DNA from 2 places in the uncultured Oscillibacter sp. genome. Region 1 is predicted to be linked to the other one. Evidence: predicted binding sites of a transcription regulator. Region 1 holds the regulator's gene; the other holds the start of a gene.
The links. The regulator LexA, encoded in region 1, represses DNA repair genes until DNA is damaged. The targets are predictions, from matches to a motif close to CNAACANNTGTTNG.

Region 1 (14,331 bases):
GTAATGAAAAAGGCTGATAAGGTGGTGTTTTCGTGAGCAACAATGATATCCTGGATATGTACATCTACGAAACCAATACGCTTCTGGAGCAGCTGGAGAGCATCGTTCTGGACGCGGAAAAGGAAAATACATTCTCTCAGGACAATGTCAACGAGATCTTCCGCATCATGCATACCATCAAGGGCTCCTCCGCCATGATGGAGTTCGATACGCTGGCCCGGGTTTCTCACCGCATCGAGGACATGTTCTTCCTTATTCGGGAGGGCACCATGTCCGTGGTGAAAGATGAGGACCGTCCGGCGCTTTTCGACGTGATGCTCCACTCTGTGGATTATTTCCGGGAGGAAATGGAGAAGGTGGAAGCAGAGCAGCCCCTTAATGAAGATGTCGACAGTTTCCTTGGAAATATTAATAGTTTGATCGCCAAAATTAAGGGGGAAGAAATTCCAGCCGAGCCCGCCCCCAAGGAGGCCGCCGCTCCCGCCCCCGCTCAGGAGGCGGCTTCCGCCGCGCCCGTTCCCGCCCAGACCACGGAGGGCAGCGCCGAATTCCCCTACGGCCTCCGGGTCTTTTTCGACGAGGGCTGCGGCATGGAGAACCTCCGGGCCTTCATGCTGGTCACTTCCGTGCAGGGCTTCTGCGCCGACGCGGATTTTGCGTACCAGCCCGCCGGGGTGGAGTCGGACGCCTCTTTGTCCGACACGGTGATTGAACACGGCTTCCTCCTCCAGTTCCGCAGCGACGCGGACCGGGCCAGGGCCGTGACCATTGTGATGACCGCCGGGTCCGTCCACTCCTATGAGGAGGAGAACTTCGTTCCCGCACCGCCCCCGCCGGTGGAGCCCGCCCCCGCCCAGGAGGCCGCTCCCGCCGCCCAGAAGCCCCCCGCCGCTCCCGCGGCCCAGGCGGCCGGAGGGGGCGCCCAGCAGCACCAGGGCCAGAAGGAGAGCCTCATCAGCGTGGGCCTGAGCAAGCTGGACCAGCTTTCCGCCATCGTGGGCGAGATCGTCATTACCGAGGCCATGGTCACCGGCTCGCCGGACCTGAAGGGCCTCCATCTGGACGCCTTCTCCAAGTCCGCCCGGCAGCTGCGCAAGCTTACCGACGAGCTTCAGGACGTGTCCATGTCCCTGCGGATGATCCCGGTGTCCAACACCTTCCAGAAAATGAACCGCATCGTCCGGGATATGTGCAAGAAGCTGAACAAACAGGTGAAGCTCACCCTGGTGGGCGAGAACACCGAGGTGGACAAGACCATCGTGGACTCCATCGGCGATCCCATCATGCACATGGTCCGCAACTCCATGGACCACGGCATTGAGGAAAACGTCCAGGACCGCATCGAAGCGGGAAAGGACCCCGTGGGCGAGATTCTGCTCTCCGCCCAGGATACGGGCAGCGAGGTCATCATCCAGATCTCCGACGACGGCGCCGGAGTCAACGACGAGGCCGTCCTGGCCAAGGCTATCCGCAACGGCATCGCCTCCCCGGATGTGGAATACTCTCATAAAGAGATCCTGAACTTCCTCATGGCTCCCGGCTTTTCCACCAACGCCCAGGTGACGGAGTTCTCCGGCCGGGGCGTGGGCATGGACGTGGTGAAAAGCGGCGTGGAGAGCCTGGGCGGCTCCGTCTCCATCACCAGCGAGCAGGGCAAGGGCATGACCACCATCATGCGCATCCCCCTGACCATGGCCATCATGGACGGCATGGAGGTCTCCGTGGGAGACTCTATCTTCACCATCCCCATCAACAATATCCGCTCCAGCATCAAAACCACGGAGGAGGCCATCCTCCACGACTCCGTCAACGGAGAGATGGTGAAAATGCTGGACGGCTACTACCCCGTCATCCGGGCCCGGGACTTCTACAACCTCCCCGGCGGCGCGGAGAAGATCGACGACGGCGTCCTGATGTGGCTGGAGTCCGGCGACTGCTCCTACTGCCTGTTTGTCGACGAGCTCCTGGGCGAACAGCAGATCGTCGTCAAGCCCCTCCCGGCCTATGTGAACAACTTTGATATCAAAAACTACGGAATCACCGGATGCAGCATCCTGGGAGACGGCAACATCAGCATCATCCTTGACGCGGGCGACCTGTACAAGGCCACCCGGGGTTAAGCGCCGAAGGAGGGAAACGCAATGAGTAAAGAAAACGTCCTGTTCCAGGTCGAGGAAGACGACATCGAGACCACGGCTCCCGAGGATGAGGGCGCGGGCAGCCGGAAGCACCTCATTTTCACAGTGGACGACCTGAAAATCGGCATTGACGCCAATCAGGTAGTGGAAATTATGAACGTCTACACCGCCACCTACCTCCCCATGATGCCGGATTACATCCAGGGCATCTTCAACATGCGGGGCCAGATCATCCCCATCATGGACATCCGCCTCCGCCTGGGGAAGCCCCTCGCGGAGGAGGGCATCCTGATCGTGATTGACTACAACAACAACCAGCTGGGCATTCAGGTGGACTCCGTGGATTTGATGCTGGACATTCCCCTGGAGAGCATCGTCCCCATCCCCTCCCAGAGCGCCCAGAAGCTGGTTTCCGGCATGTGCACCCTGCCCGACGGCTCCGGCACCATGCTGGTGCTGGACTGCGAGCAGCTGATCGCCCACGGCTACGGCGACTAATTTTCCTGACAAAGCGGTGAATAAGAACTATGGATACGGCAAAAAAGAGTGAGGGAATGGGCGGCTTCGGCCCTATGACGATCTCGGACGCGGACTTCAAGCGGATGGTGAACTTCATCCAGTCCAGCTACGGCATCGACCTGAGCCAGAAGAAGCAGCTGATCACCAGCCGCCTCTCCCCGGCCCTGAAAAAGCTGGGCTACGGGACCTTCTCCGACTTCGTCAACCACCTTCTGGACAAGAAGGAGAACGACGAGGTCACCCTGGTCTTGAACAAACTGACCACCAATTACACCTTCTTCATGCGGGAGAAGGAGCACCTGGATTATTTCTGCAACAATATCATCCCGGAGATTGTCCGCCGCCACGAGCGGGACAAAACCCTGGCCATCTGGAGCGCGGGCTGCTCCAGCGGGGAGGAACCCTATAACATCACCATGTTCCTCTACGACTACCTGGGCTCCCGGGCCAAGGACTGGGACACCCGCATCCTGGCCACGGATATCTCCGCCCAGGCTCTGGCCAGCGCCCGGCGGGGGACCTACAACCTGCCGGACACCATCCCGGCGGACTGGAAGCGGAAGTACTTCACGCCGGGCCGGGACGGCACCCACACCGTCACCCCCGCCGTGAAGGACAACGTGATTTTCCAGACCTTCAACCTGATGGACCCCATCAAATTCCGCCGGAAGTTCGACGTGATCTTCTGCCGGAACGTGATGATCTACTTTGACCAGCCCACGAAGGACGCACTGGTCCGCCGTTTCTACGACGCCACCGTCCCCAGCGGCTATCTGCTGATCAGCGCTTCGGAGAACCTGAGCCAGAACGCGCCCTATCGCCGTTTGGCTACGGCGACCTTCCAAAAATAACAAGGAGGTGGTTCCCTCACAATGGAACTGGGGAAAAAGATCCGCGTGCTGGTGGTGGATGATTCCGCCCTGGCCCGAAACCTCATCATCCAGGGCCTCTCGGCGCATCCCAGAGTGGAAATTGTCGGATACGCCATCAACACCCTGGACGCGAAACAGAAGATACCCCGCCTGAAGCCGGACGTCGTGACCATGGATGTGGAAATGCCCGGCCAGAGCGGCATTGACTTTTTGAAGGAATACCTGCCCGCGAACCCGGTGCCGGTGATCCTCTGCTCCTCCCTGAACCTGAAGGTTTTCGACGCGCTGAACGCCGGCGCGGTGGACTTTGTCCGCAAGCCGGACGTGCAGGAGAGCAAGGAGGTCTTCATCAGCAACCTGACCCAGAAGGTTCTGGTGGCCTCCATGGCCCGGCCCCGCTCCGCCCCGCTGCGCAGCCCCTCCATAGCGGTGGCCACGCCGAATCTGGGAGGCGGTCCGGCCCTGGACCGGGTGCTGGTGGGCCTGGGCGCCTCCACGGGAGGCACGGAGGCCACTTTGGAGGTCATGCGCCGCCTGCCGGCGGACATTCCGCCCATGGTCATCGTCCAGCACATGCCCAAGGGCTTCACCCAGATGTACGCCGACCGGCTGAACCGCATCTGCAAGATGGAGGTCCGGGAGGCTAAGAACGGCGACGAGCTGCACCGCGGGCTGGCCCTGGTGGCCCCGGCGGACCTCCAGTGCCGGGTGGTGCGCATCGGGGAAAAATACACCGTCTCCTGCACGCCGGGGGAAAAGGTCAGCGGACACCGCCCGTCGGTGGACGCCATGTTCCACTCCATGGCGGAGGTGGTCCGGTGCAAGATGGTGGGCATCATCATGACCGGCATGGGCCAGGACGGCGCCGCCGGGTTGCTGGAAATGCGGAAAAAGGGCGCTTACACCATCGGACAGGATAAGGAGTCCAGCGTGGTGTACGGCATGCCCATGGTGGCCAACGACATCGGGGCGGTCTGCATTCAGGCATCCTGCGACAACGTGGCCAACGTGCTGCTCCGGCATTTGAAGACGCTGCACTGAAATCCCTAACGTCCTGCGCGGCCCCCGTCTCCGGGAAGGAGGCGGGGGCCGCTTTTTTGCCGGAACCCGTGCCCTGGCCTCCCCATTTCCCCGGGAATCAAGAAAATTCTCCCTCCCGTTCTTAACTTTCCTGGCGTTTAGCCGATATGAATAATGAAGTGATAAGAAGTGGAATGCTGCCAAGAGCAAAGGATGTGAGTGATTATGCTGACTTCTACCGGTTCCGGCCCCATCTCTTCCATTGGCCGGACGAAAACCTATTACCCCGCCCAAAAGCGGGAAGCAGCCGCCCAGCCCGTCTCCGGGCACAACTACGATTCCGCCAGTTTCTCCGCCCCCGCGGGCCGGAGAAGCTTTCAGATGGAGATGGTGAGCCGCCTCTCCCGGGAGGTGCGGACCGCCAACACCACCGGCGATATCCAAGAGCTTCGCCGTGAGGTGTCCGCCGGGGAGTACCGGCCGGACCCCATGGCCATCGCGGGGCGGATGCTGCTCATGGTGGAGGAATGAGCCATGGATGAGCTGTACCGTTCCTACCTGAGCTTCCTGCGCTCCATGAGCCGGGGGCTGGAGAGCCTGACCGGCCTGAATGAGAAAAAACTGACCGCCGCCCAGCAGGAGGACCTGATGGGCCTGAACGATCTTTTGAACCAGGAACAGGCTCAAGCCCTGAACTTCCGGGGCCTGGAGCTGACCCGGGATAAGCTGCTGCCCCAGCTGGGGCTGGAGGGGGTGCCCCTGGAACAGGTCCCCCGTCATTTCCCCCCCGCCATGCAGGAAGAAGCCCGGCAGGCGGTGAGCGAGCTGCAGCTCCGCTACGCGGCTTACCGCCAGGCGTCCGGCAAGACCCGGAGGCTGCTGGAGCAGAACCTCCACCAGGTGGAGAGCGTCATTGTGCAGATGGGCGGCCCTCCCTCCGGCGGGCCGGGGGGACCCGGCTACGGCAAGGAGCAGGAAAGCAGCGCCCCGCCTCCGTCCATGAAAACGGATTTCCGAGCCTGACAAGCAAAGACAAAATAAGGAGTATATCGATATGAGCATTGGTACCTTTGGCTCCTTCACGCAGGCCCGGCTGGCGATTTATGCCGCCCAGACCGGCATTACCGTGACAGGAAACAATATTTCCAACATCAACACCCCGGGCTACACCCGCCAGCGCCTGGATCAGGTAAGCCTCTACGTCAACGGGGCGGACCGCTATTACGCCGAGGGCGATATCCGCACCGGCCAGGGCGCGCTGGTCAAGAGCCTCTCCCAGATCCGCAGCCCCTACCTGGACATCCGCTACCGGACGCTGAACGCCCAGATGGGCTACGCGGACGGCCGGCTGGAGATTCTGGAGGAAATCCAACGGATTCTGGATGAAGTGGGCGCGGGCGACGAGAGCAAGGGCGAGGGCGGCCACGGCATCCTGGGACTGGAGCTGGAGAAGCTGGGCGAGGCCTTTAAGAACCTGGTGGACCAGACGGGGCACCAGGAGTATGACAACACCGTCCGGCAGATATCCAAGAACCTGGTCACCCTGTTGAATAAATACGCCAACAAGCTGGAAGAGGTCCAGGAAAGCACAATCACCAAGCTGAACCAGGACATTGACAAAATCAACGGCTGCCTGACCACCATCCGCTCCTTGAACGAGGAGATTCGCAAGAGCGAAATCCACGGTGACCCGGCCCTGGAGCTCCGGGACGAGCGGAACCTCCAGATCGACCAGCTCTCCGAGCTGATTGACATCGACGTGACCTACAGCGAGGAAGAGATCACCGCCGGGCTGACGGTGGAAAAGCTGACCATCCGCCTGGGCAACGCCAACCCCGACGGATCGGTCAGATCGGACGAGGCTTTGCTGGTGGACGGCGTTTTCGCGGCCCAGATGAAAATCGATCAGGTGCCGGTAAAGCGGGAGTTTGACCCCAATGACACCACAACGTGGCCTTACGCGGACGCGAACGGAGACCCGGTCGCCACAAAAGACGAGGCCGGCAAGGAGCCGAACCCGGAGTGGGACGGCCTTGACACGGCCACGCAGTTCTTGGACGAGAGCGGCCAGCCCACCGACGAGGCCCACGCCGCCCCGAGGGCCAATAAGGATTACCAACCCTACCTGACCGAGGACGGAAAACCCACGAACGACATCTTAAAGGCAAAAAAGGTGGTAGACCCCAACTACAATATGTCCATCACCAAGCTGAAAAACAGTATCAACGAAGTCTACGTAGCCATCAACAGAGGAACCGTCAAAGGGGTTTCGGGAACCGATACCGTAGACGATGGCGCCGGGAGCCAGGTAGCCATCGAGGATCTGTTTAAGGGCGGCCGGAACAGCTTCACGGTGGAGACCCCGGACCTTCCCACTGTGGGAGACAAAACCCTGATGATCTACAAGCGTGTCCTGCTGGCCAACGGCAACTACGCCTACACCCAGCAGATGGTCACCCAGGAGGTCTCTAAAAAAGTCAGTCTGGACGACAACGACCTTGGCGGCAAGATTCAGGCATGGCGGGAGATGCTCACGGAAAAGGGCGAGTTCACGGACCGGGACGTGATTACAAACGTGGACGAAAACGCCGGCGGCAAGCGGGGCATCCCCTATTACCAGCGGACCCTGGACCTGCTGGCCAACCAGTTCGCCAAGGTCATGAACGAGGCCAACCAGGGCTTCCTCCAGGACCCGGAAGGGAACTTTATTACCAAGGGCAAAAACGACGCGGGCGAAGAAGCCGGCGTTCCGGTGACCATCCAGGTCAACGGCAAGGATGAAAAAGTCAACAGCGACTGGTCCAAAATAAGCGAGGATGTTCAAAAAGCGATCCTAACCGAGGTGGGATTAGCTGACAAAGCGGCGATGGAAGCCGCGGGGCTCACCGGCAAGAATGTTCTGGACGCCTTTATGAAGGGGCAGAAATACGACAACGGCGAGGGGAAATTTATCCCCGAAAATAAAGAGGATATTTTGGCGGAAGACGGCACGGTCCAGGAAGCCGGCTGGGGAAAAAACGCCAAGGGCATCTTTGTTGGCGGCGTGCTGTTCAGCAACAACCCCGGAAACGACGACCCCTCCGGCATCACGGCGGCCAACATCTCCGTCTCCAATACCTGGGAGACCACCCACCTCCTGGTGTGCGACTACACCTGCCCCCCCGGAGACCTGGAGCCTGCCTCCGGCGCCAGCGAGAATATCCGGCACTTCGAGTACCTGGTGACCAACCAGAAATTTGACTTCATCCCCACGACCCTGGACGGCTATGAGAACGCCAGCGGCGCGCCCATGCTGAACGGCACCTTCTTCGAGATGTGGAACAACATCGGAACGACGCGGGGCGGGGACCAGTCAAAGATGGAAGTGGCTCTGAACGGCCACTATAAAAACCTCCTGTCCGTGGATACGGCGCGGGACTCCGTGTCCTCCGTGGACTTCAACGACGAAGCCATGAACCTGATGATGTACTCGAAGTCCTATAACGCCGCCTGCCGGCTGATGACCACCATCGACAGCGTGCTGGATAAGCTGATCAACGGCACCGGCATAACGACCTAAATAAGGAGGAGAACGCCATATGATTCCAAGAATGACCACGGTCGGTACGCTGAAAAACTACCGTTACAGCCTGAACGGGTCCAACAATACCATGACCAAGGCGATGAATACCGTTCTCACCGGGCGGCTCTTCAACTCCTACGCCGAGGACCCGGCCCTGGCCACCCGGTGCTTCCAGATCCGCAATTCCTATTGGAAGTCCCAGAGCCAGCTGAACGTAAACGAGTCTCTGCGCCACAAGTACGACGTGGCCTGGTCGGCTCTGGAGAATGCCTCCACGGACCTGTATTCCCGGGCGGACGACGCCTCCGTGGCCAGCATCATCCGCGCCGCCAGCGGCTCCACGGGCCCGGGCCGCCTGGCCCTGGGGCAGTCCCTCTGCGCCAAGGCAAAGGACATTGCCCAAATCATGAACGGCCGCTACGGCGAGAACTACGTCTTTTCCGGGGCGGATACGCTGAATCCCCCCTTCACCTGGGGCCCTCAGGCGAACCCGGGGTATATTGCGGAGCCTCTGGACGCGACCAAGGAGAGTCAGGCCCCGGCCTTTCAGTATATAGCCGACCCGAACCAGGTTGGGCCCGGTGAGCTGTTTACCAATGATCCCGCAAAGGCCGCCTTGGTGCCTGAGAAGAATCCCAGCTACGATGAGGATTTTACCCAAGATGTAATTGACAACCCGGTGGCTCCGGGCACGGACGACCCGAGGCTGAGGGACCCGAGATATGGAAAGTTTATAAAGAATGACGGCTTGGGGACAATGGTAGAGGCGGACGCCAAGCAGATCCCCGAGAGAAATGAAAAGTATGACTCCAACTTCGCCTTCAAATATCTGAAGCCGGACGGCAGCGGAACCAACGAGGCGGACGAGGCGGCCACAGGCCTTTATTACCGGGGCGTGGCCGTAGACTCCAACGCCCCCGCGGATGTGGAGAAGATGGAGTACTTCCTGAAAGAGGCCAAGAACATCGACGTGGGCCTGGGCCACAAGGAAGAGGGGAACGCGGCGGTATCCTCTACCGTGTTCAACTCGACCCTCCAGGGCATTTACTACCTGGGCGGCTATGGAACCAAGGACGGCGTGGAGGTAAAGGACGAGAAGGGGAATGTCATAGGAGTGGTGGATAAGGTTCCCAAGAATGTCATCTCCGTAGTCAACGAAATCGGCCAGATTCTCCAGCGCTGCGACTCCAACACCGGCAATTTTGCCAGTGACGAGGACCAGCTCCGCTTCAAGGCCCTGTTCCAGGAATACGAAGAGAGCAACAGCTCCTTCCGGGAGCGCTGGACGGAGATGGACACCCAGAGCGGCTTCCTCCGGGACAACAGCGAGCTCCTCACCAGCACGTCGGACTCTCTGAAGCAGCAGTATATGGAATTGGAGGACGCGGACCCCGCCGCCGCCATTTCCGACTTTATGTTCGCCCGCTACTGCTACGACGCGGCATTGAAGGTTGGCAACAGCGTCCTGTCCCAGAGCCTGATGGATTATATGAATTTCTAAAAGGGAAAGAATATATTTTTTCAGAGGAAGGAGTGCGCCATGACCTATGAGACAGCTTCTTGAAATCACCAGTGTGCCCATTGAAATCGAGATGCGGACCTCCCGGGCGCAATTGCAGTACACCCGGGGCACAGCGGAGCTGGAAATCTCCCGGGACAAGGGAGGCTTAAGCATTAAGAGCAGGCCCATCCAGCTGAACATGGATACCTTCGAGATGCGCCAGTCCATCGTCCCCACCGCGGCACGCAGCATCGAGCAGAGCGCCCAGAAGGGCCGGGAGGCCGCCTACAGCGCCACCGCCGCCCGGGCCCAGGAGGGCGAGCTCTACTTGAAGGCCAAGTTCGGCGAGGACGTTCAGGCCCAGATTTCCCGGACCGCCATCAGTGAGCAGATGTTCAGCCAGCCCGCTATGGATTTTATTCCCAAGGAGGGCCCGGAGATTGACTGGAACCCCGGGGAGATGAACATCCGCTATGAGATGGATAAGCTGAATTTCGACTGGCGGATCAACCAGACGGAATTCGAGTTTGTTCCCGGCGACATTGAGATTTCCGTCAAGCAAAAGGCGGAGGTCATCATCAAGTATATCGGCGGGCCGCTTTACGTGCCCCCTTCCGCCGATCCTGACTATGAGCCGGTGGATGTGAAGGCATGACAGAGACGATCAAGCTTCAGACCAAGTACTTCGGGGAAATTGAGTACGCGGACAAGGACGTGGTGCGCTTCCCCGACGGGCTCTTCGGCTTTGAGGAGGAGCGGGGCTTCCTGCTCCTGCCCTTCGACGGCAGCGGCGGCGGCATGCTCTGCCTCCAGAGCGTGCAGACCCCTGCCCTGGCCTTTGTGGTGCTGGACCCCTTCACGCTGAAACCGGACTACGCGCCGGAGCTGGAGCGGGGAGAGCTGAAGGCTTTTGGGGTAAAGGAGGCGGGAGAGCTGGGGTTCTACGTGCTCTGCGCGGTGAAGAACCCGGTTTCCGAAAGCACGGTGAATCTGAAGTGCCCTCTGGTTGTCCACCCCGAGACCCGGGAGGCCCGGCAGATTATTATGGAGCGGTATGAAATGCGGCATCCCCTGGCGGAATTTGGCCGCGGGGAGGAGGCCGCGCCTTGCTGATTTTACAGCGCAGGATCGGAGAATCCCTGATGATTGGGGAGGAAATACGGGTTTCCGTGGTGTCGATTGAGGGCGGGCGGGTCCGCCTGGCCATCTCCGCGCCGCCGGAAGTATCCATCCTTCGCAGCGAGCTGCTGGACGCCAAATTGGCGAACCAGGATTCCGCCGTTGAGGAAGCGGCCCCCGCGGAACTGCTGGGGCTGCTGGGCGGAATGCCTGTTTCCAAAAAGCATGAGAAAGGAGACGCGAAACCATGATGAATGATGTTGCGATGGCCGCCATGGAGATGAGCTCCGCGCGGCTGGCAACCCAGTATGCCATGTCCCTGCAAAAGAATGTGATGACGGACATGGAGCAGCAGGCAATGGGAGAGCTGGCTATGCTGCCTCCCACTCCCGGCGTCGGCGACTATATCGACACCTACGCCTGAACAAAAGGCCGGAGCCCAAAGGGCTCCGGCCTTCTTTCTTCAAAACCGCCTTTAGTAATGCCGCACCACGGCGGCCACCTTCCCCAGGATTTTGGCATAGGTGCCGTCGATGGGGGAGTAGTCGTCGTTCTCCGGCAGCAGCCAGACCTGGCCCCCCCGGAGGGAGAGGCGCTTTACCGTGGCCTCGTCCTCAATCATGGCCACTACGATTTCCCCGTGCCGGGCGGTGGGCTGGCTGTGGACCACCACCAGATCTCCGGGGAGAATCCCGGCGTTGAGCATGGACTCGCCCCGGACCCGCAGGGCGAAATACTCCCCCTCCCGGCCCCCGGCGTCAAAGGGAAGGTAGTCCTCGATGCACTCCTCCGCCAGGATAGGGCTTCCCGCGGCCACGCTGCCCACAATGGGCACCCGGTCCTTGGGAGCGGGAAACTCGGTCAGGGCGATGGCCCGGCCCTTCCCGGCGCCCTTGACGATGACCCCGGCCTCTTCCAGGTGCTTGAGGTGGAAATGAACGGTGGAGGGGGATTTCAGGCCCACCGCGTCGCCGATTTCCCGGACGGAAGGCGGATAGCCCTGGGTCTGGATGCAGGAGACGATGTAGTCGTAGACCTTCTGCTGCATATGGGTGAGATTCGCCATAACAGGACCTCCCGAGCGCCCTGAGGCACAGTTATTTTCTCCAGTATAGCACATCGGAGGGCAAAAGGCAAACATTTGTTTGGAAGAAATTCAAAAAGAAAACCGCCGCCCAGAAGCCTGAGAGGCGGTTTTTGCTTCGCTCAGCCGAGGATCAGCAAAACCAGGGTCAAGATTAGGAAGAGGGCCCCGATCCACTTGGTGGCGCGGGCCAGCTTGGCGTCCATGGTCTTGGCCTTGTTCTTGGCCAGGAAGGAGTCGGCCACGCCGCCGATGGCGCCGGAGAGCCCGGCGCTCTTGCCGGACTGGAACAGTACAATCAGGATAATGCCCAGCCCGCAGAGGAGCTGCAAAACAGTGATGGCGATTTTCAAGACGTTCTACCTCCAATTTAAGATCACGCGGAGCGTGAAGCGTGTTTGACAGCTTCTTATCATACCACAACGCTTCCCGGTTTTCAAGGGGTATTCGAGAAAATTCTACGGGAATTCTCCGGCGCGCTTACTCCTGCTGCTGCAGCTCCCGCTTGAGCTCCGCCAGGGTGATGCCCTCGGCTTCCCAGTCCGTTTCCAGGATGGGGGACAGGGAGACGGAGATGTACAGGCTGTTTCCCGCCTCATAGGCCCCGGAGGTGACGCCCACCACATGGCCGTAAACGTTCAGCAGGGCGCCGCCGCTGCTGCCGTGGGAGATGTCGGCGGTGTTGACCACGCAGGGGGCGCTGAACTTGGAGACCATATGGTCCGTGGCGCTGACGATGCCCTCGCTGATGGCGGGGGTGATGCCCAGAGGCACGCCCAGGGTGTAAATCCGGTCGCCCCGGCGAAGGGCGGGCTCCTCCGCGATTTCCAGGAAGGAGAAGAAGGGAACCTCCGTCTTGCCGTCCTCGGAGGTTTTGGAGATCCGCAGCAGGGCCAGGTCGGCGTCGGGGTCGGCGAAGAGCACCCGGTCCACCGGGAAGGTCTCTCCGGTGATGAGGGTGACGGTGGCCCGGACAGCGTCCTCAATGGTGTGGTAGTTGGTGACGGCCAGCCCTCCGGCGGAGACGAAGAAGCCGCTGCCGCCGTTGCTCTGAATATTTTTCTTATAGGCGTTTTCCGTGTAGTACACGTTCAGCTGGAAAGCGGCGGCCATGTGCCGGTCCGCCACCTGCCGGGCGGTGAGCTCTTCCGGGAAAAGGCCCCGGATCTGGGCCTGGGTGCAGCGGCCCTTGTCCGCCAGGCCCTGGGCCAGGGTCCCGCCGTCCTGGGCGGGGAAGGTCAGGGCGTCCAGGGCCAGCTGGTACAGGTCCCCCAGGGTGAGGGTTTCGCCGTAGTCCCGGGTGGTCAGGGCCGCCCGGCGGGCGAAGAGATCCGCGTTTTCGCCGGTGAAGCCCTCATACCCCAGCAGCCGCAGCAGCGAGGCGCAGAACTCGGCGGTGGGCAGGGGCTCGTCCTGGCCGCCGGTGACGGTGACCCAGCCCTGGGCCACGGCGTAGTCCTGGGCGCCGGAGGGCAGATCGGCCCGGACGGCGCCGGAGAGGCGGACCAGCAGGTTCGTCCCGTCGAGCCGGTCGGCGGGGCGGTTCAAAACCTCGTCGGAGGGCACGGAATCGATCAGGCCGAGACCGGCCAGGGTTCCGGCGGCCCGGCGGGATTCTCCCTCCAGGGCGGCGGCGGAGGGAACCGCGCCCAGAAGCAGGATCAAGGCGCAGAGCAGGGGAAGGATTCGTTTTTTCATGGGATAAGCCTCCATCAAGAATATTCGTCCTATTGTAGCACGGTGAAACCGGCTTTGCAAGTGGGGAAACGCGGCCATCTGCCCACTGGACAGGCGGCGGATGGTCTGGTATAATAAAAGGGTAGACCTTTCCCCCTGAGCTGGGATCATATTATAACTGTAAAGGAGAACGCTGAAATGGAACTGAAGGAAATCCTTGGAAAGTGCGACCACACCCTGCTGGCCCAGGGAGCCACCTGGGCGGAAATCAAGGCCATCTGCGACGATGGGATAAAGTACCAGTGCGCCAGCGTCTGCATCCCCGCCAGCTATGTAAAAAAGGCGGCGGAGTATGTCCAGGGCAAGCTGCCCATCTGCACGGTCATCGGTTTCCCCAACGGCTATGACACCACCGCCGCCAAATGCTTCATGGCAACGGACGCCGTGGACAACGGGGCGGAAGAAGTGGATATGGTTATCAACATCGGCTGGGTGAAGGACCAAAAATGGGACGAGCTCCTGGCGGAAATCAAGGCCATCAAGGCCGCCTGCAAGGGCAAGCTCCTCAAGGTCATCATTGAGTGCTGCCTCCTCACCGACGAGGAAAAAGTGAAGATGTGCGAGATTGTCACCGCCTCCGGGGCGGACTATATCAAGACCTCCACCGGCTTTGGCGGCGGCGGAGCCACCCGGGAGGACGTGGCCCTCTTCGCCAAGCACGTCGGGCCCAACGTAAAAATCAAGGCCGCCGGAGGCATCGCCGATTTGAAGGACGCGGAGGACTTTATCAACCTGGGGGCTTCCCGCCTGGGCACCAGCCGGATCGTCAAGGCCGTGAA
Region 2 (14,331 bases), on a different contig from region 1:
GTTCACCAGGTCGTGCCCGTTGTACGCCTCGTCCTTCATCCCGCTGGGGGAGCAGACGGCGGCAAAGAGCTTGCCCCGGATCCTATACCGGAACCAGGCCCATTCGGGCTTATAGTCCTTCTCCGCCCCAGGGAGGGACAGAAGGTATTCGTCCAGCCAATCGTATTTCATTTCCCATCCTCCGTCTTTTTCAACAGGGCGATCAAGGGGTTGGCGAAATCCTCGGAGAAGAGATCATAGGACGTGGAAATCATACGAACGAATTCCCGGTCCTGCTCCGACAGTTCCTCTTTTCCCTTAAGACGCCGCTTCATCACGGCGGCAAAGGTTTTCATCAGCGCCCGGTCCAACAGCGGCATCTTTTCGTAGCACAGCCCTCCCGGCATATAAAAATGGGGAATCCGGTCCAGCTCGTCCGCCGTGAAATTTTTCTCCCAGGTCTGCCGCAGCACCATCTCCGCCGCCCCGGCGGGCATCGCGCCTGTGGCAAAGACCATCAGCGCCGCCCCGCTTGACCGCGCGATCGCTTTTGCCCGCTTCAGCCCGTCCACCGTCCCGGCGCGAAATCTTCCGCCAAATACCATGGTTTCATAGGGAGCCGCCGTTTTCGCGGAGACATCCTTCCAATCCATCAGCGTGCCGCCTGCCTCGCGGGCAATCACCCCGGCGTACCGCCGGGTGAAGCCGGTTACGCTTTTGCAGCAAACCAATACCCTGCCGTCCATATTTCGCTCCTTGCCCGCTTATTTCTCCCCCCGCAATTCGATAATCCGGTCCCGCAGAACCGCGGCGTATTCGAATTCCAGCATCTTGCTGGCTTCCTTCATTTCCTTTTCCAGTCGCTTGATCTCCGCGTCCCGCTCCTGCTTCGTCAGCTTGCGGTGGTGGCGGGCCCGGGTGGTCTCGTCCTCGGCGGTGGTGGAGATTTCCAGCACCTCCCGGACCCCCTTGATGATGGTCTTGGGGACGATGCCGTGCTCCTGGTTGAAGCGGTCCTGAATCCCCCGGCGGCGCTCCGTCTCGTCCATGGCCGCCCGCATGGAGGGGGTGATGGTATCCGCGTAGAGGATAACCAGGCCCTCCGCGTTCCGGGCCGCCCGGCCGATGGTCTGAATCAGGGACGTCTCGGACCGGAGGAAGCCCTCCTTGTCCGCGTCCAGCACGGCGACCAGGCTGACCTCGGGAAGGTCCAACCCCTCCCGCAGAAGGTTGATGCCGATGAGCACGTCGAACTTCCCCAGCCGCAGATCCCGGATGATCTCCATCCGCTCGATGGTCTCCACATCGGAGTGCATATAGCGGACCTTGATGCCGGCGTTTTTGAAATACTCCGTCAGGTCCTCCGCCATTTTTTTCGTCAGCGTGGTCACCAACACCCGCTCGTCCCTGGCCGCCCGAGCGCTGATCTCCTCCATCAAATCGTCGATCTGCCCGGTGACGGGCCGGACCTCCACCTGGGGGTCCAGCAGTCCCGTGGGGCGGATCACCTGCTCCACCACCTGGTCCGCCCGCCCCCGCTCATAGGGGCCGGGGGTGGCGGAGACAAAGACAGCCTGTCCAATGCGGCCCTCGAACTCCTCGAACTTCAACGGCCGGTTGTCATAGGCGCAGGGGAGGCGGAAGCCGTATTTCACCAGGGAGTCCTTCCGGGCGTGGTCCCCGTTGTACATGGCCCGGACCTGGGGCAGCGTGACGTGGCTCTCGTCCACAAACAGCACGAAGTCGTCGGGGAAGAAGTCCAGCAGCGTCATGGGGGCGGAGCCCTGGGGCCGCTCGGAGATGATGCGGGAGTAGTTCTCAATGCCGGAGCAATACCCCAGCTCCGCCATCATCTCCATGTCGTATTCCGTCCGCTGGCGGATGCGCTGGGCCTCCACCAGCTGGTTGTTCTCCGTAAAGGCCTGGACCTGCTCCTCCATCTCCCGGCGGATTTCCCCGATGGCCCGATCCATCTTGTCCTTGGTGGTGACATAGTGGCTGGCGGGGTAGATGGCAATGTGGTTCAGCACCCGGTTCACAGAGCCGGTGATGGGGTTGAACTCGCTGACCCGCTCGATCTCGTCCCCGAAGAACTCCACCCGGATGGCCTTGTCCTTGTAATAGGCGGGGTAAATCTCCACCGTGTCCCCCCGGACCCGGAACATGTTCCGCTCAAAGGCGATGTCGTTTCGCTCATAGCGGATCTCCACCAGCCGCCGGAGGAGCTCGTCCCGGTCCCATTCCGCCCCCGCCCGGAGGGAGACCACCATCTTGGCGAAGTCATCGGGCTCCCCCAAGCCGTAGATGCAGGAGACGGAGGAAACCACGATGACGTCCCGCCGCTCCAGCAGGGCGCAGGTGGCGGAGAGGCGGAGGCGGTCAATCTCGTCGTTGGTGGAGGCGTCCTTGGCGATATAGGTGTCCGTGTGGGGAATATAGGCCTCCGGCTGGTAGTAATCGTAGTAGGACACAAAGTACTCCACGGCGTTGTTCGGGAAAAACTCCTTGAACTCCGCGCAGAGCTGGGCCGCCAGGGTCTTGTTGTGGGCCAGCACCAAGGTGGGCCGCTGGACGGCCTCGATCACCTTGGCCATGGTGAAGGTCTTGCCGGAGCCGGTGACGCCCAGGAGGACCTGCTCCTTCAGCCCGCTCTCGATGCCCGCCGCCAGGGCGGCGACGGCCTCCGGCTGGTCGCCGGAGGGCTGGTATTCGGATACGACTTGAAACTTTGGCATGAGGACCTCCTGCCGGTGGGATTTCAGTGAAGCGATCGGATGTTATCTTACCACAAAGCCCGCCGGATTACAACGTTTGTTCGATATATTTTTCAAAAGCAGGACCCGCTTACCCCAAGTAGCCCGACTCGGAGAAGGACACATACTCACCGTCCGCCACGATGATGTGATCCTCCAGCCGCACGTCTATAGACTCCAGCGCCGCCTTGGCCCGAAGGGTGGCCCCCTGGTCCGCCTGGGAGGGCAGGGCCACGCCGCTGGGGTGGTTGTGGGCCAGAATGACGGAGCTGGCGCAGAAGGTGATGGCGTTCTGCACAATCTGGCGGATGTCCAGGTTCACCGCCGAGGCGCTGCCCTCCCCCAGGCGGCGGCAGGCCAGCAGCTTTCCCTTTCCGTCCAGGCAGATCTCATACACCGCCTCGTTCCGCTCCCGGGAGAAAAGCTCCAGAAGATATTGCCCCACCCGAGCCCGGGTGTTCAGCGCCAGCTCCCGCTCCAGGTCCGTCAGGCGGGCCCTCTGGGCGATTTGGGGAACCAGGCGCAGCAGCACCGCCGTCTGCGTTCCAACGCCCTTCACCTGGGCCAGCAGCTCCACAGGCGCGGAGAACACGCCGGAAAGGCTTCCAAACCGGTCCATCAGGGCATGCGCCAAGGGATTCACATCCCCTCTGGGGATGGCGTAATAGAGCAGCAGCTCCAGGGCCTCGTGGTCCGCGAAGCCGTTCAGCTCATTTTTCAAAAAGCGCTTCCGCATCCGGTCCCGGTGCCCGTCGTGGACGCCCATAAACGCACCTCCCCTGTAAGCTCCGCCCCTCCGCCGGCGGCGGCGGAATCTGAGCGCGGCATTTGGAGAATATGATAGCATATTTTCCAGGAGCCGTCAATCTTCCGGCGGATTTCGAAAAGTTTTTGTATACAAACGGGTTTTCCTGTGCTATACTATATCGAGTTGACGTTCCGGCGGCCCGTTCAGGGCGCCCGGGGCGGTTCCGCCGGGGCGGGTCCCCGGCGCTGATATCGGTATTTTTCCAGGGCGGGACGCGCTTCCCGGCTGGTCAAATAATATAGGGCTTTTCAAGCTCAAAGCGGCTTTCATATTCGGTTGCGACAGGACGCTGCCAAACCTCCGCCGGCGTAACGGGGCCGGGCGGACAGAGGGCGTCTCTTCTTTGCTGTGCCCAGACGCCGGATACAGGACCGCGGTACATCTTTTTATATTGGTAAGGAGTTCTACAATCTATGGCAGAAAAACTGAAAATTATCCCTCTGGGCGGCCTGAATGAAATCGGCAAAAACATGACCGCCTATGAGTACGGCGGGGAAATCATCGTGGTAGACTGCGGTATGGCCTTCCCCGGGGACGACATGTACGGCATCGACTGCATCATCCCCGACGTGACCTACCTCATCAAAAACCGCGCCCGCATCCGGGGCCTGTTCATCACCCACGGCCACGAGGATCATGTGGGGGCCATTCCCTACGTCCTCAAGCAGGTAAACATGCCCATCTACTGCACCCGGTTTACCGCGGGCCTCATCCAGCTGAAGCTGGAGGAGCACGGCCTGGTCAAGAGCACCAAGCTCATCACCGTGGAGCCGGGCAAGTCCGTCCGGGCGGGGAAATTCACCGTGGAGTTCATCCATGTGAACCACTCCATCGCCGACTCCGTGGCCTTCGCCATCCACACCCATATGGGCACCGTGGTCCACACGGGAGACTTTAAAATCGATTCCACCCCCATCGACGGGGAGGTCATCGACCTGGCCCGGCTGGGCGAGCTGGGCAAGGAAGGGGTCCTGGCCCTCTGCGCCGACTCCACCAACGTAGAGCGCCCGGGCTACACCCTCAGCGAACGGGCCGTGGGCCAGACCTTCATGCGCCAGTTCCAGGGCTGCGAGGAGCGGATCATCGTCACCACCTTCGCCTCCAACGTCCACCGCGTCCAGCAGGTGCTGGACGCCGCCGCCGCCCACGGGCGGAAGGTGGCCGTCACGGGCCGGTCCATGGAGAACATCATGCGGGTGTCCACAGAGCTGGGCTATATGAAGGTGCCCAAGAACACCCTGGTGGACATCAATAAAATCAAGAGCCTGCCGAAAAACAAACAGGTCATTGTCACCACCGGCTCCCAGGGCGAGGAGATGAGCGCCCTGTACCGCATGGCCTTCTCCACCCACAAGCAGGTGGAAGTCGGCCCCGGGGACAAGGTGATCATCTCCGCCTCCGCCATCCCCGGCAACGAGGTGACGGTGAGCCGGGTCATCAACGAGCTGTTCCGCAAGGGCGTCCATGTGGTCTATGACAAGGCCGACATGCTCCACGTCTCCGGCCACGCCTGCCAGGAGGAGCTGAAGATCATCCACGCCCTCACCCGGCCCCGGTTCTTCATCCCCCTCCACGGCGAGCAGCGGATGCTCCAGATCCACAGCCAGGTGGCCCAGCAGATGGGCCTGGACCGGAACCACATCGCCATCGCGGAAAACGGAAGCGTCATTGAGCTGACGGCCAAGACGCTGAAAGCCGGCGGCGCGGTGCCCGCCGGGGAGGTCTACGTGGACGGCTCCGGCGTGGGCGACGTGGGCGCCGTGGTCATGCGGGACCGCAAGCGCCTGGCCGAGGACGGCATGGTCGTCGTGGTCCTGCCCACCTCCAGCCACGACGGCGGCCTGCTGAGCCCGCCGGAGATCGTCACCCGGGGCTTCATCTACGTGAAGGAGTCCGGGGATTTGATGAAGGAGCTTCAGGGCATCGCCATGGACGCGGCGGAGTCCGTCACCCGCAAGCGCGGGCGGGACGACGGGGAGCTCCGGGGCGTGGTGAAGTCCGCCGTCAGCAGCTACCTGTTCAAAACGACAAAGCGCAGCCCCATGGTCATTCCCGTTGTGACGAGGCTGTGAGCGGAACAGGGCCGGCTCCCTTCGCAAAGGGGACGGTCCGCGGGGCGGACTGGGAGTTTCCCGCTTGTGGAAACCGCCGTACCGCCTGGGTCTGCCTCAGGTAATGTGTCCCTGCGTGTGATATAGAAGGAGGTCTGCCGTTTTGCGGCAGACCTCCTTGTTTATTTCTTTCTCTACATCCCGCCCCGCTTGGAAAGCGATTCTTTCATAGAAAATTGCCACTTCTCTATTTAGTCGAATCTCATACTGTTTCATATGTCCTCCTTTTACCCGTATTCCCACATTATAACCGTATTCGGTTTATAAGTCAACCGTATTCCCACAATTCTTTTTCTCTAGGAATGGTAATGTGGAAGAAAACGGAAAGGGGAACCATTATGGGGATTGCGGATATGGTACGGACCCGAATCATTGCTTTGTGCCGGGAGAGGGATATCACGGTTAACCGCATGTGTGAATTGGCGGCGGTCCCGCAATCCACGGTCAATAATTTCCTGAACCGTAAGACCCACAATCTTGGCATCATCACACTGAAAAAGTTGACGGACGGCCTTGGATTGAGCATCACAGAGTTTTTCGATACGGAGGCATTCCGCGCTTTGGATCAGGAAATCCACTGAGGGGCGGTTTCGGCAGATGCCCTTCCCGAGTAAAAAACACGGACAGGAGACCTTCCTGTCCGTGTTTCATCGTTCCTTGCTGAGCCCCAGCAGATAATCGGTACTGACGCCGTAATACTTGCTCAACGTGATTAAATGATGGATGGGCAGCTCGTTGGCGCCCCGCTCATAGCGTGCGTACATGGTCTGGGACGTTCCCAGGACCTCGGCGATCTGTGACTGTGTCTTGTCGGCGTCTTCGCGCAAATCACGAAGAATACGTACATACTCCATATCATCCACGTTCGACACCCCCCCTATTGACTTTTACCCGGTTTGTCTTCCAACTTTAATTTATCATAAAAAATGGGGCTTGTTGGGTTTACAACACACAATTTTACTATAATTTCTTCGGGTTTCCATGTATAATTTGTTGGATCCACTAGATTTTAATTGATTAAAGTTTTAAAATCCTCTAAAATCATCGGACTTGTAAGGCCTGACCGCTTTACAAGAGGCCTCTTTTTCTGTATAATACCTTTATCTTGTTTCTATGGACCCGCGTCCATTTTATCATACGCCCCCACTACGTGAAAAGAGGAAATATTTATGGAATATACAGAAGGCGTCCGGTTCGACAGCCTGGGCCTGTCCCCGGAGATCATGCGGGCCATCCAGCGGCGGGAGCTGGAGGTCACCACCCCCGTCCAGGCGGGCTGCATCCCGCCCATGATGGCCTGGCAGGACGTCATCGCCAAGGCCCCCACCGGCACCGGCAAAACCTTTGCCTACGGCATCCCCATTATTGAGCACATAGACCCGGAGGACGACGCCGTCCAGGCGGTCATCCTGGCCCCCACCCGGGAGCTGGCCATTCAAATCACCGACGAACTCCGGGACATCTCCGCCTTCCGCCCCGGCGTCCGCTGCGTCTGCCTTTACGGCGGGCAGCCCATCGGGAAGCAGATCGACGCGCTGAAAAAGCGGCCCCAGATCGTGGTTGCCACCCCCGGCCGGCTCAGCGACCACATGAAGCGCCGCACCGTCCGGGTGGACAGCGCCCGGACCGTGGTGCTGGACGAGGCGGACCGGATGCTGGACATGGGCTTCATCCACGACGTGACCCGGCTTCTGGACAAGATGAACAAGCGGAAGAACCTGGGCCTCTTCTCCGCCACCATCTCCCGGGAGGTCATGGACATCGCCTGGGTCTACCAGCGGGACGCGGCGGAAATCACCGTCCGGGAGGACGAGCAGAACAAGCCGGACATCAAGCAGTTCCGCATGGACGTGGCCCAAAACGAAAAGGCGGACGTCATCGCCAGAATCCTGGAGGAGACGGGCTTCGACCGCTGCATGGCCTTTTGCAACACCAAGGGCTCCACGGAGCGCATCTGCAAGTTCCTGCAAATGCGGGGCATCGACGCGGAGTGCATCCACGGAGACATCCCCCAGCGGCGGCGGGAGCAGGTGATGAACCTCTTCCGGGAGGGCAGGCTCCGGGTCTTCGTCTCCACCGACGTGGCCGCCCGGGGCATCGACGTGGACGACGTGGACATCGTGTTTAACTGCGACGTGCCGGATGAAAACCAGGACTACGTCCACCGCATCGGCCGGACGGGCCGGGCGAAACGCCAGGGGGTGGCGGTGAGCCTCATCGCGGACTACCCCTCTAAAATGCGCATTGACGACATCGCCCAGAAGACCCGGAACGAGATTGTCCCCGTGAAATTCGGGGAGGACGGGAAGCTGGAGGTCCTCGGTTGAGGGAACATAAGAGCGCCGGGGCGGCGTCCCGGCGCTCTTTTCGCGTACAAAACGGATTCAGCTCAAGGAGGCCGTTTCCTCCGCCACCCGGGCCTCGCTCTCCCGCATGGCCTGGAGGGTCTTGTCCATCAGAGTCTCCAGCTCCCAGCCAAGGCGCGCCGCGCCGTCCTTGATAACGTCCCGGGAGCACCCGGCGGCAAACTTCTTGTCCTTGAACTTCTTCTTGAGGGAGGACACCTCCATGTCGGAGCAGGACTTGCTGGGCCGCATCCGGGCCGCCGCGCCGATGAGGCCCGTCAGCTCGTCGGCGGCGAAGAGGACCTTTTCCATCTCGTGGACAGGCTCCACGTCGGAGCAGATGCCAAAGCCATGGCTGCACACGGCGCGGACCAGCTCGTCGGAGCAGCCGATCTCCGCCAGCAGCTCGGGGGCCTTTTTGCAGTGCTCCTCGGGCCACTTCTCAAAGTCCACGTCGTGGAGGAGGCCCACGGCGGACCAGAAATCCGCCTCTTCGCCATAGCCCAGGTCCCGGGCGTACCAGCCCATGACGGACTCCACCGTCAGGGCGTGCTGGAGGTGGAAGGGCTCGGTGTTGTACTTGCGCAGCAGCGCCAGGGCCGCCGCTCTTTCGGGACAGGATTTCATGGGACATTTCTCCTTTGTTTGTTGTTGGGGATAGTATACGGCTTTCGAAAGCGGATTGCAAGCGTATTGGAGCAGATCCCTTCCCGCCGGGCCCGCGTTCCCGATAAAATCCAAGCCCGCCCCTCGACTTGCCGGGGCTCCTGTGCTATACTACAGGAAGACATATTTTAGATGGAAACGGAGGCGTCCGGCTTGTACCGTATTTTTATCGCAGAGGACGACGGCGTCATCGCAGGGGCGGTGGCCCGGCACCTGGAGAGCTGGGGCTATCAGGTGGCCTGCGCCAAAAAGTTCGACGCCGTAATGGCGGAATTCCTGGACTTCGGCCCCCAGCTGGTGCTGCTGGACATCTCCCTGCCCTTCTTCAACGGCTACCACTGGTGCCGGGAGATCCGCAAGGTCTCCCAGGTCCCCATCCTCTTCCTGACCTCCGCCGCGGACAACGTGAACCTGGTCATGGCCATGCAGATGGGCGGGGACGACCTGCTGGCCAAGCCCTTCGACCTTCAGGTCCTCTCCGCCAAGGTCCAGGCCATGCTGCGCCGGGCCTATGACTTCGCCTCCGCCCCGGCCCTGCTCTCCTGCGGCGCCGCGGCGCTGAACCCCGCCAACGGGACGGTCACCGTCAACGGCCGGAGAGTGGAGCTGACGAGGAACGAGGGAAAGCTTCTCCAGCTCCTGCTGGAGAAAAAGGGCCGGATCGTCAGCCGGGACGCCATGATGACCGCCCTGTGGGAGTCGGACAGCTTCGTGGACGAGAACACCCTTTCCGTCAACGTGAACCGCCTCCGGCGGAAGCTGGAGGCGGCGGGACTGCCGGACTTTATCCGCACGAAAAAGGGCGCGGGCTACCTGGTGGAGGATGAAACCGTATGAGAATCCTGGGCGCGTATTTCCGGCGGCACTGGAAGCTGCTCTTCCTCCTGGCGGGGTGCCTGGGCATCTGCTCCGCCGTCTTCTACCTCTACGGCCTGCCTCTGGAGTCGGTGGGCTATGCCTTCGTGTTGTGCTTTTCCCTGGGGCTTGCCTTGTTCGCCGTGGGCTACGTCCAGTTTCTCCGGCGGCACCGGGAGCTGGAGCGGCTGCTGGTCCAGGTCCGGGAGAAGGTCCTCCCCCTGCCGCCCCCCGGGGGACTGCTGGAGGAGGACTACCAGGCCCTGTGCCAGGCCCTGGCCTCCGAGCGGGCCGCCCTGGCCCTGGAAGACCGGAACAGGATCCAGGACATGACGGACTACTACACCCTCTGGGCCCACCAGATCAAAACCCCCATCGCCGCCATGGGGCTGCTCCTCCAGGAGGAGCCCCACCCGGAGCTGGAGGGGGAGCTTTTGAAAATCGAGCAGTACGTGGAGATGGTCCTGGGATACCTCCGCCTGGGCAGCGAGTCCACGGACTATGTATTCCGGGACTGCGGCCTGGACGCGCTGGTGCGCCAGGCCGTGCGGAAGTACGCCCGCCTCTTTATCCTGAAAAAGATCTCCCTGGATTTTCAGGAGACCGGGAAGACCGTGCTGACGGACGAGAAGTGGCTGTCCTTCGTCATCGAGCAGCTGCTGTCCAACGCCGTGAAGTACACCCCCGAGGGGGGCCGGGTCCGCATCTACGGCGACGGGGACACCCTGGTCATCGCCGACAGCGGCATCGGCATCCAGCCGGAGGATCTGCCCCGGGTCTTCGAGAAGGGCTTCACCGGCTTCAACGGGCGGGAGGACAAAAAGTCCACCGGCATCGGGCTTTGCCTCTGCCGCCAGGTGATGGACCGGCTGAACCACGATATTTCCATCGCCTCCCGCCCCGGACAGGGGACCCTGGTGCGGCTGGATCTCTCCAGGGACCGGAAGAGGGTGGAGTGATGGCGGTGATTACAAGAATCATCCCGCCGGAGGAGGACGGGGCCGCGGTGCGGCACATCCTCCGGGCCAAGCTCCACTTTTCCTCCCACGCCGTCTCCCGGCTGGCTCACGGGGGGGAGTGCATCTTCGTCAACGGCGTCCCCGTCCACACGCCTCACGTGCTCCGGGCCGGGGACGTGCTGGCGGTGGAGACGGAGGACCGCCGCCCGCCCAGAACCGCCGCCGTCCCGGGGAACTGGCCCCTGCCGGTGGCCTGGGAGGACGAGCACCTGCTTATCGTGAACAAGCCCGCGGGCATGACGGCCCACGCCTCCAACTTCCTCCCCGGCACCCCCACGGTGGCGGGGGCCCTGGCCTGGACGCGGGGGGCGGACTTCATCTTTCACCCGGTCAGCCGCCTGGACAAGGGCACCACCGGGCTGATGGTGGTGGCCAAGAGCGGCTACGTCCACGACCTGCTCCGGCGGGCCCTGCACACGCAGGCGTTCCGGCGGGAATACCGGGCGGTATGCCTGGGCTGTCCCGCTCCGGAGCGGGGGACAGTGGACGCGCCCATCGGGCGGGACGAATCCTCCGCCGTGGCCCGGAGGGTCCGCCCTGACGGGGCCGGCGCCGTGTCCCACTATGAGGTGCTGGCCAAGGGGGAGGGGGTATCCCTCCTGGCCCTCCGGCCGGAGACCGGACGGACCCACCAGCTCCGGGTCCATATGGCGTACCTGGGCTGTCCCCTGGCGGGGGACTGGCTCTATGGCACGGAAGACCCGGGGCTCATCCCCCGGCCCGCCCTGCACTCCTGCGCCCTGACGCTGGCCCACCCCGTCACCGGGGAGCGGGTGGAGGTCTCCGCCCCCCTGCCGGAGGACATGCAAAAGCTGCTCCGGGAGCGTTTTCTCCCCGGGACGGAGGCTGAAATTGAATAAAAGACGGGACCCGGTCTTCACGGGTCCCGTCTTTTTTTAATCTTCCTCCTCGTCCTCTCCGGCTTCCTCCGGCAGGGCGGGCTCTTCCGGGTCTTCCGGCAGGGGGGCCTTGAACATCTTCCAGGCCAGGAGGCCCAGCACCGCCGCGCCGCCGCCCAGCACCACCGCGCCCAGGGTAAACTGGAAGGAGGTGGGGCCATAGGGGTCGCGGGTCAGGTAGGGCTTGGCAATCTGGTAGAAGAGATAGACCAGGTACAGCGCCGCCAGGGCATAGACGTTGGCGCGTACTCTGGGGTTGAAGGGCTTTTTGGGCTCCTTGGGCTTAGACATGGTTCTCCTCCTTTTCCGGCCCGTCGGGCCGGGTGACGCTCCGCACCCACTTCCAGCTGTGAAGCCGGAGGGCCACGGGAATGATTTTATAGATCTGGTCCCATTTCAGAAGGAAGAACACCAGCTCCGGGGGGCTCTTCCACCAAAACGCCGCCATGGCGGAGAAGGGCACCACGATGCCCCACATGCTGATCAGATTCAGCTTGGCGCTGAAAGCCGTGTCTCCCCCGCCCCGGATGATGCCCGTGTCACAGGCCATCTGGTAGGAGGTGCCCACAGTGGTGACGGCGATGATCGCCATAAACCGGAGGGCCAGGCCCCGGGCCCGGGCCGTCAGCGTGCCGCCGAAGACCGCCAGAATGGGATTCCGGGCCAGGAAGATCAGAGCGCCGGAGGCCAGGCCGATGGCGATGAACAGGACCTGGAGCGTGGCCACCAGGGGACGAAGCGCGTCCTTCCTCCCCTCGCCGATGCTCCGCCCCACCACGATGCCGGAGGCGGAGGCCGCGCCGTAGGCCACTACGGAGAGGACCTGGTAAACCTGGACGGCGATGGCGTTGGCCGCCGTCACGTCGCCCCCCAGGTGGCCCAGAATGCCGGTCTGCACCATCTGGGCCACGCCCCAGAGGGCCTGGTTCACCAGCACTGGGGCGGAAACCCGGTTGTAGTCGCCAAGATAGCTGGCGTCAATGAAGAGGAGCTTCCGCAAAGTCAGGTTCAGCCTCTTCTCCCGGTACTTTAAATAGTAGACCACGATCAGCAGCTCCACGCAGCGGGAGACCAAGGTGGCCACCGCCGCCCCCCGGACCCCCAGCTCCGGACAGCCGAGATTCCCGTAGATTAAGAGGTAGTTCAGCGTGACGTTGATGCACAGCGTGGAAAAGGAAATGGCGTAGCCGATCTTCACCACGCCGATGGACCGGAGGGAGGCCACCAGGATGTTGGTGACGGTGAAAATGACGTAGGAAAAGCAGATGATCCGAAAGTAATCCGCCCCCTGGGCGATGACTCCGGCGTCGCTGCTCAGCAGGCCCAGCAGCTCATGGGGAAACAGCAGCACCACCCCGAACAGCAAAGCCGAGAGAACCGCCCCGAACCGCAGGGCCACGCCGATGATATGGGGAATGGGCTCCAGCTTGTTCTTGCCCCAGTACTGGGACCCCAGCACCACGGCCCCCTCCCCCGCGCCGCCCACCAGCATCTGGAGCAGGAACTGGATCTGGTTGCACAGGCTCACGCCGCTCATGGCCTCCTGGCTGTAGCGGCCCAGCATGACGGTGTCCATCAGGTTTACCCCAAAGGTCAGCAGATTCTGCAAAGCCAGGGACAGCGTCAGGGCAAAAAAGGCGCGGTAGAAGGTCTTCTCCTTAATCATGGGTCTTCTCCTTTGGATGCTCTCACTCCATCCAGTATACCGCGGCGGCGGGAATTTGGCAATATATCTTTTCCGGCACAGCGAAAAGCCGGACGCCAAGGCGTCCGGCTTTTGCCGCCAGGGGGATTATTCCCCCTCTTCCTCTTCTTCCTCCAGGCTCTTCAGGTCAAACTCCAGCTTTTCGCCGCAGTTGGGGCAGACGACCTCGCCGTCCTCCAGAACGGACTCGTCGAAGTAGATGCTCTCCTCGCAGGTGGGGCAGGTGGTAGCGTAGCAGTCCTCGCCCTCTTCCAGGTCGTCCAGCTCATACTCGTCCTCGTCTTCCTCGCCGTAGAGCAGGTCCTCCACGTCCTCCAGATCGTCGCTGACGGCGTCCAGGCCCTCTCCCAGCTCTTCCTGGGCGTCCTCAATGTCGCTGATCTCCAGGGCGATGTCCTCCAGCACGTCGATGATGGCGGCCAGGAGCTTGCCCTCCTTCTTTTCGGTGTCCAGGTCCATGCCCTCCGCCAGGCCCTTCAGATACGCGACCTTCTCCGTGATGCTCATAGTCAATGACCTCCTTTATCCTTCAAATCATGTTCGTGACCACATGCGCGTCAGAAAAATACCTCCGTGACCGGCGTCACGGGTGTGGGGGAATCCAAAGGGGGGATTTCATCCCCCCTTTGCCGTACTCACTCTTTGCAGCGCCCCAAATATTCGCCGGTGCGGGTATCCACCTGGATCTTCTCTCCCTCGTTGATGAACAGGGGCACCTGGATCACCGCGCCGGTTTCCAGGGTGGCCTTTTTCGTGACATTGGTGGCCGTGTCTCCCTTGACGCCGGGCTCGGTCTCCGTAACCTCCAGGTCCATGAAGTTGGGAACCTCCACGGTGAAGACGCTGCCCTTGTAGCTCACCAGCTTGCAGACGGTGTTCTCCTTCATGAACTTGAACGCCTCGCCCAGCACGTCCCGGTTCAGGGGGGACATGTCAAAGGTCTCCGGGTCCATGAAGTAGTAGAGATCGCCGTCGTTGTAGCTGTATTCGGCGTCCTTGCGCTCCACGCTGGCCTGCTCGAATTTGGCGGTGGGGTTGAAGGACTCCTCCCGGATGGCCCCGGTGATGACGTTCTTATACTTGGTGCGCACGAAGGCCGCGCCCTTGCCGGGCTTCACATGCTGGAAGTCCACCACCAGCATGGGCTTGCCTTCCATCTCGAAAATCATTCCCTTGCGAAACTCGCCTGCG

Region 2: the regulator LexA is predicted to act here: its motif matches at 2,784-2,797, upstream of uvrB (excinuclease ABC subunit UvrB).

What each region holds. Positions count from the first base shown of each region.
Region 1 covers NZ_CATMPS010000011.1:37,634-51,964, forward strand. The annotation lists gene Q1M04_RS07555 (chemotaxis protein CheA) at 33-2,120, shown strand; gene Q1M04_RS07560 (chemotaxis protein CheW) at 2,142-2,636, shown strand; gene Q1M04_RS07565 (protein-glutamate O-methyltransferase CheR) at 2,666-3,508, shown strand; gene cheB (chemotaxis-specific protein-glutamate methyltransferase CheB) at 3,530-4,570, shown strand; gene Q1M04_RS07575 (flagellar biosynthesis anti-sigma factor FlgM) at 4,775-5,080, shown strand; gene flgN (flagellar export chaperone FlgN) at 5,084-5,572, shown strand; gene Q1M04_RS07585 (FlgK family flagellar hook-associated protein) at 5,604-8,108, shown strand; gene Q1M04_RS07590 (hypothetical protein) at 8,128-9,612, shown strand; gene Q1M04_RS07595 (DUF6470 family protein) at 9,659-10,267, shown strand; gene fliW (flagellar assembly protein FliW) at 10,264-10,725, shown strand; partial or broken gene Q1M04_RS16130 (carbon storage regulator) at 10,719-10,859, shown strand; gene Q1M04_RS07610 (putative motility protein) at 10,979-11,155, shown strand; gene lexA (transcriptional repressor LexA) at 11,207-11,797, opposite strand; gene secG (preprotein translocase subunit SecG) at 11,938-12,168, opposite strand; gene Q1M04_RS07625 (S1C family serine protease) at 12,296-13,513, opposite strand; gene deoC (deoxyribose-phosphate aldolase) at 13,691-14,331, shown strand, end outside.
Region 2 covers NZ_CATMPS010000005.1:35,943-50,273, forward strand. The annotation lists gene Q1M04_RS04545 (MmcQ/YjbR family DNA-binding protein) at 1-171, opposite strand, end outside; gene Q1M04_RS04550 (flavodoxin domain-containing protein) at 168-725, opposite strand; gene uvrB (excinuclease ABC subunit UvrB) at 744-2,714, opposite strand; gene radC (RadC family protein) at 2,824-3,498, opposite strand; gene Q1M04_RS04565 (ribonuclease J) at 3,954-5,612, shown strand; gene Q1M04_RS04570 (hypothetical protein) at 5,709-5,867, opposite strand; gene Q1M04_RS04575 (helix-turn-helix transcriptional regulator) at 6,005-6,232, shown strand; gene Q1M04_RS04580 (helix-turn-helix domain-containing protein) at 6,299-6,505, opposite strand; gene Q1M04_RS04585 (DEAD/DEAH box helicase) at 6,821-7,978, shown strand; gene Q1M04_RS04590 (hydrolase) at 8,036-8,623, opposite strand; gene Q1M04_RS04595 (response regulator transcription factor) at 8,816-9,499, shown strand; gene Q1M04_RS04600 (sensor histidine kinase) at 9,496-10,476, shown strand; gene Q1M04_RS04605 (RluA family pseudouridine synthase) at 10,476-11,396, shown strand; gene Q1M04_RS04610 (hypothetical protein) at 11,433-11,726, opposite strand; gene Q1M04_RS04615 (MATE family efflux transporter) at 11,719-13,101, opposite strand; gene Q1M04_RS04620 (CD1247 N-terminal domain-containing protein) at 13,228-13,647, opposite strand; gene efp (elongation factor P) at 13,776-14,331, opposite strand, start outside.